Regions from separate parts of the Acetobacter persici genome, predicted to be linked through region 3. Evidence: riboswitches for the same ligand, from Rfam matches in the RefSeq annotation. Region 3 holds a riboswitch; each other region holds the start of a gene.
The links. A riboswitch is a leader RNA that binds a small molecule or an ion and turns the genes downstream of it on or off. The one in region 3 is predicted to bind cobalamin.

Region 1: linked by a shared signal. The riboswitch ahead of JK199_RS03100 (TonB-dependent receptor) and the one ahead of JK199_RS07800 (CbtB domain-containing protein) in region 3 are both predicted to bind cobalamin.
Region 2: linked by a shared signal. The riboswitch ahead of JK199_RS02730 (TonB-dependent receptor plug domain-containing protein) and the one ahead of JK199_RS07800 (CbtB domain-containing protein) in region 3 are both predicted to bind cobalamin.

Annotation. Positions count from the first base shown of each region.
Region 1 covers NZ_JAERKU010000002.1:196,229-200,385, reverse strand. Annotated here, with positions in the region: gene JK199_RS03100 (TonB-dependent receptor) at 1-1,722, opposite strand, end outside; cobalamin riboswitch at 1,810-2,019, opposite strand; cobalamin riboswitch at 2,146-2,356, shown strand; gene JK199_RS03095 (hypothetical protein) at 2,396-2,806, shown strand; gene JK199_RS03090 (PepSY domain-containing protein) at 2,803-4,157, shown strand, end outside.
Region 2 covers NZ_JAERKU010000002.1:122,703-126,859, forward strand. Annotated here, with positions in the region: gene glnA (type I glutamate--ammonia ligase) at 1-1,194, shown strand, start outside; cobalamin riboswitch at 1,378-1,602, shown strand; gene JK199_RS02730 (TonB-dependent receptor plug domain-containing protein) at 1,726-3,933, shown strand.
Region 3 covers NZ_JAERKU010000005.1:62,065-66,221, forward strand. Annotated here, with positions in the region: gene JK199_RS07790 (nicotinate-nucleotide--dimethylbenzimidazole phosphoribosyltransferase) at 1-782, shown strand, start outside; gene JK199_RS07795 (adenosylcobinamide-GDP ribazoletransferase) at 779-1,633, shown strand; cobalamin riboswitch at 1,800-1,931, shown strand; gene JK199_RS07800 (CbtB domain-containing protein) at 1,972-2,196, shown strand; gene JK199_RS07805 (CbtA family protein) at 2,218-2,937, shown strand; gene JK199_RS07810 (glucosyltransferase domain-containing protein) at 3,060-4,157, shown strand, end outside.

The DNA of each region.
Region 1 (4,157 bases), on a different contig from region 3:
CCACAGGCTGGCCTTCACACCAATTTCGCCCTGCCGGGAGTGGCTGAGTTTTGTAAACTGCCCCCGGTTGGCCAGAAACAGGTTGGAGCCCGGAGGGTCTTCCCCCGTGGTATATACCCCGTAAAGGCTGACATTTTTTGTCAGATCAAACACCGGACCAATACGGAAATTATCCGGGTTGTAGTGCCCCTTAAAACTGGTTGCGGCGTTAAACTGCCCGTTCTGCCGGTAGTTTTGCCGGTCCAGTGCGAGCCAGTCATACCGGAAGCCGCCCACAAGCCGCAGATTATCCCGGATGGTCAGCACGTCCTCTAAAAACAGGCCCGCCTGCACCATCGTGGTGGGGGATTTCATGTACGGATATTCCCCGGAAAACGCCCCAAGTGGCGTGGCGTCCGGGCTGACAAGAGAGACGCTGTCCGCATAGTCCGCAGCCGGAAAACCCCGGTTACGGATGAAGCGCAGATAATAGGCGTCGCCTCCCAGCACAAAACGGTTCTTCATGCCGAAAATGGAAAAATCAAATTGCCCGTGCAGCGTATCCCCAACCTGATGCTGGTTCTGATACACATAAAACCGGTCCCGGCTGATGCTGCCGGGGGCAATGGCATTGCCTGCGGCATCCGTCTGGCCGGGGGCGCTGATGTAAGTCAGGCTTTCCGCGTTGTTCCAGCGCCGTTTGGAATAAATGAAATAGCTGCTGTTATGAAACAGAACATGGCTGTTCACCCGCCAGTCCAGATGCAGTGTGGGCGTCGCGTTGACAGACCCGGCCTTGCCGTCCCGCACGTTATAGTACCGCCACAGGGACGCGCGGGTAAGGCCCAACCCTTTGCTGGAACTTAGCAAACCGCCTACGCGCCCGCCTGTTTGCGACAGATCCACCAGCGGCGTGCCGTAATAAGTGGAAAGCCGGTCCGTCAGATAATCCATGCTCAGCCGCGCGGTGAACTTTTCCGTCGGCTTCCACAGCAAGGTTGTCGTAAAATCATCCGAGTGCGGGTCAGCTCCTTTTACAAATCCGTCAGACGATGTCCGGCTGAAATCCGTGCGCAACGCAAGCGTTTGCGTAATGGGCACGGAGCCACCAATCCCGGCGTTCCACGTATTAAAACTGCCGTAGGACACAAGCGCATTGGCATGCGGGCCATCAAACGTGGGCGTACGGCTACGCATATCCACCGTGCCGCCCACGGCCCCCTGCCCATACAGCACGGAGGACGGGCCTTTAAGCACCTGCACACTTTCCAGATTGAAGGTGTTCTGAGGCCGGTTGACCATGGTGGTCGGGCCAAAATACTGGCCATCATGCAGCACCAGAATCTGGTTGCCGGTAAAGCCGCGCATCATCAGCTGCGCGGGTGACCCCGGAGACCCGCCAGAGGAAACACCCGGCGCGCTGTCTGCCGCGGCCTCAGCCTGAGCATAACCGCGCTGCATCATCAGATCATGCGAGACCACATTGAGTGTGCCCGGCGTGTGCTGGATGGACAGGCCAAGTTTCCCACCGACTGCGGGTGTTATCTGGAGAGGGGCAGTTTTACCATAAGCCGTGATATATTCAGGGCCTGCCACCTTTCTGGCCGGGGGTACTGCTGTCCGTTTTTTATACGGATGGGCAGCGCTGCCTTTCGGGTCTGAGGGATCAGGGGTGGCCGCATAGGCTGCGGGCACGCAACTGATGCCGAACAGAAGACTGAGGGCATAAGAGACTGGACGCACGGGTTCGCTCCAAAACAACGTCACCGCGATGGAGGCACTGAGCAAACCGTGCCTCGCCGCCACATCACCCCGTATGGCAGCTCCGTCCGTGACTTTGGCGTAATGGCAGGTCTCCTGGCTTGCTGGTCCTCGGGTCCTGCGGCTGCCTTCCCCCCTGTGGGTGGCACAGAAAGTGGCATAAACGCCGCAAGCCCTCTCAGCTTACAGTTGCGGGGGCAGCATCGGCTTGGACCGATTTCCCTCTTAGCCTTCTGGCCGCGCACGCAGCCACAAAGCACCATTGCTGCGTGCAGCGTAAACAGGGTCTGAAAAACCTTGTCAACGAACGTGCTGCTTTATACCCCATAAAAAACGGCTCTAAGGCGCAGGCCGTGCACACGTTGCATCCCAGCCTGTTGCGCAAAACCGGCATTTGCGTACAGTCTCTCCCTGTCAGTCAACAGCCCCGCGCAGGCGGGTTAAAAGGGAAGACCGTATGCCGTGCCGCACGGCTCAGTCGGTCGCTGCTCCCGCAACTGTAGGCGGTCTGTCCGTGTCTTTTTGCCGCAAGGCACGCCACTGGTGCACAACCGGGAAGGCGGGAGACGGACGTTTAACCGTGAGCCAGGAGACCTGCTGTTGTCGTTCAGACCGCGCCGCCGGGCGGGATGTACCGGAAGGCAGGAGTATACCAGTGGGACCGTTTTCCCCCTTCCCCCGACCTTTTCAACCAGAAGAGGCATATCACCCGGCTTTTTCCCGCCTGCTCAGCGCCTGCCCGTCCCGCGCTCATGCCTTGCAGGCCGCGCATCTGGCGCACCTGCCGCCTCCTGAGCAGGAGGAGGTCATTGCCCAGAACGGCCACGCACTCTTCCTCAAACTGGTCCCGTCCCTGCCCGCCCCCCACCGGGAACGGGGTGCTGTGCTGGAAGAGGCTTTCCGGCCGCTGCTCCTCACCGCCTCTGACTATCTTGAAGCCATGCCAGCCCTCAGCACGGACATGCCGCCCGCTGCCGCGCAGCGCATTGTGCGGGCCTATGTTGCCGTCCACTGGACGCGCGGCGCCCAGAACGCCGCCATGGCGCTGTATAACAGCCCCGCATGAAGGCCTTCCGCCGGACGCTGTATCTGACCCACCGATGGCTGGGCATTGGCATGGGCCTGCTGATGGCAGGCTGGTGCGCCTCCGGCCTTGTCATGCTCTGGCACACATGGCCTCAGCCGGAGGAAAGCGCCCTGCGCCGTGTTCCGACGGAAATCCACTGGCCCGCCATACTTCCGAAATTGGCTGAACTGGGCAGCACAGAACGCTTTCAGGCTTTTCAGATCAATATGGTAGGGCACGAACCGGTTCTGACACTCACGCCACAGGAAGGCCCACCTTTTGCGCTGGACCTGCGCACCGGCCATGCGGGGCGCATCCCCCCGGAAGATGCTGCTGCCAGCGCCATCCGATACGCGCGGGCCACCGGCGCACAAGGCCGCCCCGTCTTTGATGGCCTGACCACAGACGACCAGTGGGTTCTGGATACGCATGGCCGGGAAAATGGCTTTTATCGCTTTCTGTTTCCCGATGCGGCGCACACGCAGGTGTACGTCTCCTCCCTGACCGGAGAGGTCATGCAGGCCACAACACGCTCCACCCGCCTCTGGGCATGGGTGGGGGCTATTCCACACTGGCTTTACCCGGCGGTGCTGCGCAAGCACCCGGCGGTTTGGAGCGACGTCGTTATTCTTTTGTCTGGCACAGGAGTTTTTCTCACCGTTACCGGGCTATGGATTGGCGTTTTGCGCCTCCGCCGCGCCGCCCCTTTTACCCCTTATAAAAGGTGGCATGGGGTCCATCACCTCAGTGGCGCGGTGTTTGGTGTACTGGCCCTTTTATGGGTTACAACCGGGCTGCTTACCATGTCTCCCGCAGGCCTGTTTCAAAGCAATCCAAACGCGACCCGCCCCCTGCGCGTGACTGGCACGGCGACCGGCGCGGAGATCCATCAGGTTCTCTCACGGTTGATAAGTGCCGCACCACCCGGATGCACCGGCATAAAAACGGCTTTTCTAAACAGCAAAGTTTTTATGCAGATCACGGAGCAAACCGCTGCCGGCCTCAGGAGCCGGAGACTGGATGAAGCCCTCACTCCAGCCCCTCTCACCCCAGAGCAGATCAGGCAGCCCCTGCAGTCCGCAGGCTTGCTGAAAACGCCGGACGATCTGACGTTTCTAACGCAGGCGGATGCCTATTACTTCAGCCGCCCCACGCATCAACGCCATTTTCCCGTCTGGCGGGCACAGGCGGCGGATGGCACCTTGACCTATCTGGATGGACAGTCCGGCGCTGTGCAGACCATTCTGGACGGCCCTGCCCGCCGGTCCCGCTGGCTGGTGTACGGGTTTCATGATCTGGATTTTCAGGCCGGACTGCGCAGAACCCTGACGCACCGAAGCATTGCCGTGCC
Region 2 (4,157 bases), on a different contig from region 3:
CCGGAAACCGCTGTGATGGACCCGTTTACGGCGCGCCCGCAGCTGATCCTGTTCTGTGACATCATTGAGCCGTCCACAGGCCAGCCCTATAACCGTGACCCGCGCTCCACCGCCAAACTGGCTGAGCAGTATCTGAAGTCCTCTGGGCTTGGTGATACCGCCTTCTTTGGTCCGGAAGCTGAATTCTTTATCTTCGATAACGTGCGCTTTGGCACGGGCCCGAACTTCGGCAAATATCAGCTCGACAGCATCGAAGGACCCGGCGCCTCCCTGAAGGATTACCCGGAAGGCAATATGGGCCATCGTCCGGGCGTGAAGGGTGGCTACTTCCCCGTGCCGCCGGTGGATAGCGAAAACGACCTGCGCGCAGAAATGCTCGCCACCATGGGTGAAATGGGTCTGCCGATTGAAAAGCAGCACCATGAAGTCGCACAGTCCCAGCACGAACTGGGCACCAAGTTCGACACGCTGGTCCGCTCTGCCGATTTCATGCAGATCTACAAATACTGCGTGCACAACGTCGCTCATTCCTACGGCAAGACCGCCACGTTTATGCCCAAGCCGATCTATGGCGATAACGGGTCCGGCATGCATGTGCACCAGTCCATCTGGAAAGACGGCAAGCCGACGTTTGCAGGCAATGGCTATGCGGACCTGTCCGATACCGCCCTGTATTACATCGGCGGTATCATCAAACATGCCAAGGCGCTGAACGCCTTCACCAACCCGTCCACCAACTCCTACAAGCGCCTGATTCCGGGTTTTGAAGCTCCGGTGCTGCTGGCCTACTCTGCGCGCAACCGCTCTGCGTCCTGCCGTATTCCGTATGCCACCAACCCCAAAGCCAAGCGCGTTGAAGTCCGCTTCCCGGACCCGACGGCCAACCCGTATCTGGCCTTCTCCGCCATGCTGATGGCCGGCATTGACGGCATCAAGAACAAGATCCACCCGGGCGACGCCATGGACAAGGATCTGTATGACCTGCCGCCGGAAGAACTGAAGCAGATCCCGACGGTTGCCGGGTCCCTGCGTGAAGCGCTGGAAGCTCTGTCTGCGGATTATGAGTTCCTGCTGGCTGGTGGCGTGTTCACCAAAGACCAGATCGACAGCTACATCGCCATCAAGTGGGAAGACGTGTATCGCTTTGAACACACGCCGCACCCGGTTGAGTTTGAAATGTACTACTCCGTCTGATCCCTCCTTCCCGGAGTTTCAGATGATCAGGAACGCGGCCTTCTTCGGAGGGCCGCGTTTTTTTGTGCCTGTCTTGGGGGACATTGCCGGGTGGGAGGCTGATGTGTTTTTGCGATTTTGGCGTTGCGTGTTGCCCTGTGGCAGCACTGTTGCACCGGGTAATTGACTCGACCGGGCAACGCGATATGACACCCGTGTGATGGTTTCCCCTGCAACGGGGGATGAAAAGGGAACCGGGTGCGGGCCGTGCTGGCCTTAGTCCCGGGCTGTCCCCGCAACTGTAAGCGGCAGGGCTGAGGCTGCCCGGACGTACCGCGTCCGGCCCACTGGAGCAGACGATTCTCCGGGAAGGGAAGGCTCAGTCAAAGTGCCGCAAGCCAGGAGACCTGCCATCCGGCACGTGGTTGCAATCAGGAGACGCCAGCCGGGGTGTGCTGGCGTGCGTGACTGAGTTTTGCTCCGGCCTTTGCCGCATGAGCAGGCGGAGCACGTTTTCCTGTGGCAACGGCTGACCACAGGATACGAGTTAAAATGAGTTTTTTTCGTTGCGCGCTGACCACCTCCACCATTCTGGCTGTCACCGGACTGTCTGTGGCTGGCGCACAGGCCGCCGCCTCTTCCGCGACCAATGCGCGTTCTGGCAAACCTTTTACGCATAAAGCCGCAGCTTCGGGCAGCCATCTGAAAAGCCGCGCCACCGGACGGACCGCAACGGACAACACAGTTCCTGCAATGCCGGGGCAGTCTGTCGCGGCGCTCGCACCGACGGGCCGCACGCTTGTCTCACTGAGCCCGTCTCAGGGATTGCCGGAGGTGGTGACGGTCAGTGCGCTGCGCAGACCCATACGGGCGGATGATGTCGGGTCCAGCGTGACGGTGGTGACGGAGGAGCAGATTGCCACCCAGCAGCGCCGCACCCTGCCGGATATTCTGGCGCGGCAGCCGGGGCTGAATGTGGTGCGGTCTGGCGGATTTGGCGGAACAACCTCCATCTTTATGCGCGGGGCAAACGCCAATGATGTGAAGGTGCGGATTGATGGCATGGACATCAATGACGGCAGTTCCGCCAGCAACGCGTTTGATGCCGGGCAGTTTGTAACGGACGGCATTGGCTCCATTGAAATCTTGCGCGGCCCCCAGAGCGGCCTGTATGGCGCGGATGCCATGGCGGGTGTGATTGATATCAACACAAAGCAAGGGCAGGGGCGCTTTAAACCGTTTGTGCGGATTGAAGGTGGGTCTTATGGCACGTTCAATCAGGCCTTCGGGGCATCAGGCAGCAGCGGGCGCTTCCACTATAATGTTGTGCTCTCTCATTACCGCACGGATGGGTTTCATGAAATTCCGCGCTATATTGAGCGGTATAATGGGGCCAACCGGGCCCAGCGCCGCGCGGGGGACCGGAATGATAACCGCAGCGCTAACGTCAAACTGGGTTATGATGTCACGCATAATTTTGATCTGGGTCTGACAGCACGGCTGATACAGGCCAACTATCATACCTTTACAGCGTATGATCAGGTTTATACGCCCTATAACGGGGACCAGCTGATCCGGGACCAGAATACCCAGAACGAGGCCGTGGTGCGCGGCACGGCGCATCTTTCCTCCTTTGGCGGGCGGTTTGATCAGGTTCTGGGGCTTGGCTACATGACCAACCGCCGCCGGTACATGCAGGACGGGTTGTACGCGGATGGTGATCCTGCCATGACAGACCCGGATTATTACCGTTCCACACGCCTGAAAGTGGACTGGCATGGCACGGTTGATCTGCGGAAATTCGGGACGGTTCTTGTGGGTGCCGAGCATTTTCATGATGGCATCAATGTCGCGACGGATGACCCGACCGAGCCAGTGCACACCACCGCAGGCATGGATACCACGGCGGGGTACGGGCAGTATGAAGGCAACTGGAACCGTGTTCTCTATGGTGCAGCCAACGTGCGGTATGATGCCAATTCCCGCTACGGCAACCATGTGACATGGCGTGTGGCTCCCGCCATCCATGTGCCCAATACGGGCACCATCATCAAAGCCAGTGCCGGGTCGGGCTTTCATGCACCCTCGCTATATCAGCTTTTTGTCAATCAGCGCGGCGCTGGCTGGGCGGAAGAAGGCAACGCCAACCTGAAAGCCGAAACCATGATTGGCTATGATGTCGGTGTTGAGCAGAAACTGCTGCATGACAAACTGCGTTTTGGCGCCACATGGTATGACAACAAGGTGCGGAACCTGATCCAGTCTTCTGCTTACGTCATGCCTGCTGCAGGGAGTGCGTGGGGGGATTATATCTATTCCTTCGGCAATGTTGGGCATGCGCGCATGTATGGGGTGGAGGCATTTCTGGACTGGAAGGCACTGGACACACTCAGTTTTGCGCTGAATTACACATGGACCCACGCGCGGGATACGGATAGTGACGCGCTGTTGCAGCGCCGCCCGCAGCATAAGTTCAACTTCAATACCACATGGTCTCCGGTGAAGGATTTCACCCTGTCTGGTAATATTCTCTATACCAGCGGCTGGCGGGATTATCCTCTGGTGGGAGAAAACTTTTGCGCGACCTGCGCAAAAGGGCATGGATATTTTACCATTGATCTGACCGCGAATTACAAAATCAACCGCTATATCTCGGTTTTTGCGCGGGCTGATAACCTGCTGAACCGGCAGTATGAAAACCCGGTGGGCTACCTCCAGCCGGGTCGGGCCGGATATGGCGGCTTTACGCTGAATTACTGATCCTGCATGCGGTTTTGTGTGCCGGAAGGCCATTGCGGCGGGGGTACGCTCCCGTGGCAATGGCCTTTTTTGCGTCATGCGGTAGAATGAGCGCACAGGTTAAGACGCATTTCAGAAAGGCATTCCTTATGCTCACGCATCGCCCCGAAGCACAGCTAGCATCCCCCCAGCCCCAGCCCCAGCCCCGGCGCCGCAGGCTTGGCGTGTGGGCGCGGACCGGCCTG
Region 3 (4,157 bases):
CTCCGGCCATGACGGAAGAAGCCTTTCTGGACGCCGTGCAGACAGGGTATGACGCCGTGCCGCATGCGTGTGACATGCTGTGTCTGGGGGAAATGGGCATTGGCAACACCACGGCGGCAGCGGCTCTGGCGGCGGCTTTGTTTGGCGGCACCGGGGCCGACTGGGCCGGACGCGGCACCGGGCTGGATGCCCCCGGCGTGGCGCATAAAGCGCGGGTGATTGATGCCGCTCTGGCGCACCATAAGGCAGAAATGGCGGCGACACAGGGGGCCTCTGCGGCGGAGAGCGAACGCGCAAAGCAGTTGGGCGCAGTAACACCTGCCTATGACCCGCTGGAAATAGCCCGCAGGCTGGGCGGGTATGAACTCGCGGCTTTGCTGGGGGCGACACTGGCGGCGCGGCATTCCGGCATTCCGGTGTTGCTGGATGGATTTGTCTGCACGGCTGCGGTGGCTCCGTTGGCGCGGCTGGCCGCAGGTAACGCCGAGGCCAAAGCTGAGGCTGGTAATGAGACTGGCGCCGGGCTTGAAGATCAGGCTCGGAGCGAGGCTGCAACGGGGGGACTGGCCCATACGCGCCTTTCCCATTGTTCTGCCGAGGCAGGCCATGCGCGGCTCGCGGAAAAGCTGGGGCTGGGGCTGGTGCCGTTGCTGGACCTTGGTTTGCGGCTGGGGGAAGCCTCCGGCGCGGCACTGGCGGTCCCGCTGCTGCGGGCGGCGGTGGCGTGCCATAATGGCATGGCGACTTTTGCGCAGGCTGCGGTTTCAGGCCGCACAGGATGAAGCCTGCCCCGGCTGAATCCTGTGCGGCCCGGGTGCGGCTGGATGTGGCCTGTGGGCTGAGTTTATTGACGCGCCTGCCGGTAAGCTGGCTGCTGTCCCCCGCGCAGCGGGCCAGCACGGCGCTCTGGCCTATGGGCCGTTCTATCTGGTGCTGGCCGCTGATCGGCGCGGGCCTTGGCGGGCTGGTGGGGATGCTGTTCTGGCTGCTGCGGCTGAGCCATATGGCGGCTTTGCCTGCGGCAGGGCTGGCGCTGGCCTTCCAGTGTGTGCTGACCGGCGGCCTGCATGAGGACGGACTGGCTGACATGGCGGACGGCTGCGGCGGGGCCACACGGGCGCGTCGGCTGGAGATTATGCGCGATAGCCGGACTGGCAGTTACGGCGTGCTGGCCCTGAGCCTGAGCCTGCTGGTGCGGGCCTCCGCCATTGCGGCTCTTCCTGCAACTATGGCGGTGCTGGCGCTGGCTGTGTCCGGCTGTCTGGCGCGCGCGGCATTGCTGGTTCTGGCCGCCTACCTGCCCCCGGCCCGGCCCGACGGTCTGGCCCGCTCACTCAGTCCGCTGCCGCGCGGGCCGTTATGGATGGGGTTGCTTCTGACCGCGGGGTGTATGGGCGGGATACTGCGGGAAATGCTCTACGCTCCCACCGCAACGATGGGCGGCCGGCTTTCCCGTGAAAACCTGATGTGGCTCCAGTCCGGGCTTGTGGCCACGGGGGCTGCTCTGATGGCCTGCATTCTGGTGGGAGGCGCGGCCCGCCGGATGCTGGGAGGCTATACGGGAGATGTGCTGGGCGCGGCGGCAGTTGTTACTGAATGTTGTGTGCTGTCGGCTCTGACAGCCGTGCTCTGAGGCGCACCGCGCGCAAAACCGGGCAACCGGGCAACCGGGCAACCGGGCAACCGGGCAACACGGAAGAACAATAAGACAGTGCAGGCAAGAGCCCTGTGGATGCGGGCCAGACGGGCGGTTGCCAGACGAGGGGTTGCCGGAAGGGCAGGGCCAGACGGGGGCTGAATAAATTGACAGGGGCGCAGGGGCCGTTCAGACTAAAGGCTGATCTGGGGAAGCTGGTGGAAATCCGGCACGGTCGCGCCACTGTAATCCGCTTGCTGCAAGCGGGAAGTCAGACCTCCAGCCTTGTTTTTCTGTTCACCGCGGAACGCGTTTTTACCAGCGGAGCCTGTCTGATGATGCATCCTTCCTCCCCCCGCGCGCAGGGTATTGCCGCACCTGCCCCCGTTGCCATTCCCGTTGGCGCCTTGCTGCCCTGGGCCGTGTTTGGCCTGCTGCTGTCCGTGCTGATGCTGTATTTTGTGGGGGCGGAACAGGGGGCTGTTTCCCTGATTTCCGGGCATGAAGTGCATGAATTTGTGCATGATGGCCGCCATCTGCTGGGCTTTCCCTGCCACTAAACCGCAGGGTTTTTTCTGATGATTGCTGGACGTTTGCTGGCACGCGGCATGATTGCCGGGTGCCTTGCGGCTGCACTTGCCTTTGCGTTTGCCCGCCTGTTTGGGGAACCGCAGGTGGCGCTGGCCATTGCGTTTGAGGCTGCGCGCAGTGCGGCGGAAGGGGCTGCCCCGGAGCCGGAAATGGTCAGCCGGTCCGTGCAGGCCAGTTATGGTCTGGCCGCCGCCACGCTGCTTTATGGCGCGGGGTTTGGCGGGCTGTTTGCGCTGGTGTTTTCCTTTGCCTACGGGCGGCTGTCCTTCTCCTCCCCCCGCGTGCTGGCGCTTCTGCTGGCTGCCGCCGGGTTTGTGACCGTGGTTCTGGTGCCGGACCTGAAATACCCGCCCAACCCGCCTGCCGTGGGGAACCCCGCCACGCTGGCGCTGCGGACGGAAACCTATTTTGTCATGATTGCGCTTTCCATCTGTGTGGCGGCCATTGCCTGCCTGATTGGCCAGAAAGTGGCGCAGGTGCGCGATAACTGGACCGGCTGGCTGTGCGGTGGCGCTGTCTTTGTGGGGCTGGCCGCCCTTGTGCAGTTTGGCCTGCCGGATGTGAATGAAGTGCCGGACGGCTTCCCTGCCGTGGTGCTGTGGCGCTTCCGGGAAGCTGCCCTTGGCATGCAGGTGGCGCTGTGGGGCAGCATGGGGCTGATTTTTGGCGCGCTGGCAACGCCGGTGCTGCTGGGCCGCAGCCGGAGCTAAACCTCCCCCGCTGCACAGCGCGCAGGTGAGGGGTATTTCTCCCTCCCTGCTCTTTCTGAAAAACAGATGATGCGATAACAGACACCAGCACCCTAGTGACCAGAAGGAGCTGTGTGGCGGGTATGGACCAGAGCTGGCCTAAACTACATTCCAGACATGTCTGGTTGCTTTTCCTGTTAAGCTGCCTGTTTGCTCTGCCCATTTTTCTGGTCAACGTGCCGTATATGGATGATAACGCGCGCGTTTTATACGGCTACACATGGAGCCGCAGCGGGCGCATTTTCTCGACATTCCTGATGAATACGCTGGGTTTGCGCAGCCGCAATGTTCTTGATCTTGCTCCGCTGGGGCAGATTCTGGGCCTGCTGGCTCTTTCATACAGCGGGGCGTTGCTGGCCGCGCGGCTGTTGCGCGGGCGCAGGATGGATGATCTTTCCGTCTGTCTGTGCGCGCTGCCGCTGGCGGTGCAGCCGTTTTTTCTGGAAAATCTGTCTTATAAATTCGACGCCTTGCCAATGCTTATGGCCCAGAGCTGCGCTGTTCTGGCGGCGCTGGTGCCGGAGGGCTGGTCTGGCCGACGGCTGTTTGCCACATGCGCGGCTTTTCTGTTTGCGGTCATGTGTTTTTATCAGCCTGCGCTGAACACATTTCTGGCCCTCGCCGTGTTGCTATTTGTGTGTGACACCTGTGAAGGGCGGGATCAGGCGGCATGGCGGGCACTGGGCCTGCGGGTGGCCGCACTGGGCGTAACCTATGGTATGTATCACTTTGTAATTATCCGCCATTTTGTGCATGGCTCCTACGCTGGCCCCCATAGCGGGACCATGAGCCTGCATGATGTGCTGTCCGGGATGCTGTGGAACAACCTGCAACAGGCACGCGCCCTGCTGGCCTCCCTCCTGCATGGCGGGCCGGGCGTTGTTCTGGGCCTGTTTTATGCGCTCGGAGCGGCGTTTGTGTGGTCTGGTGTGCTGCCAGCCCTGCGCCGGACAGACAGAGTTGCAAAGCTGAACGCGCTGGCACTGGTGAGCGTGCCATTTCTCCTTGTGCTGCTGGTGCCGGGGATTGTGCTGATTCTGGCGGATACGGTCATTGCGCCACGGATTTTTATGTCGTTTTCCGCCTGCGTTATTCTGGCCAATCTGTTTTTTCTACAGACGGCTGTGGGCCAGAAACTCCGCTGGCTGGCGGTTGTGCCGCTCCTGTATTTTTATGTGGTG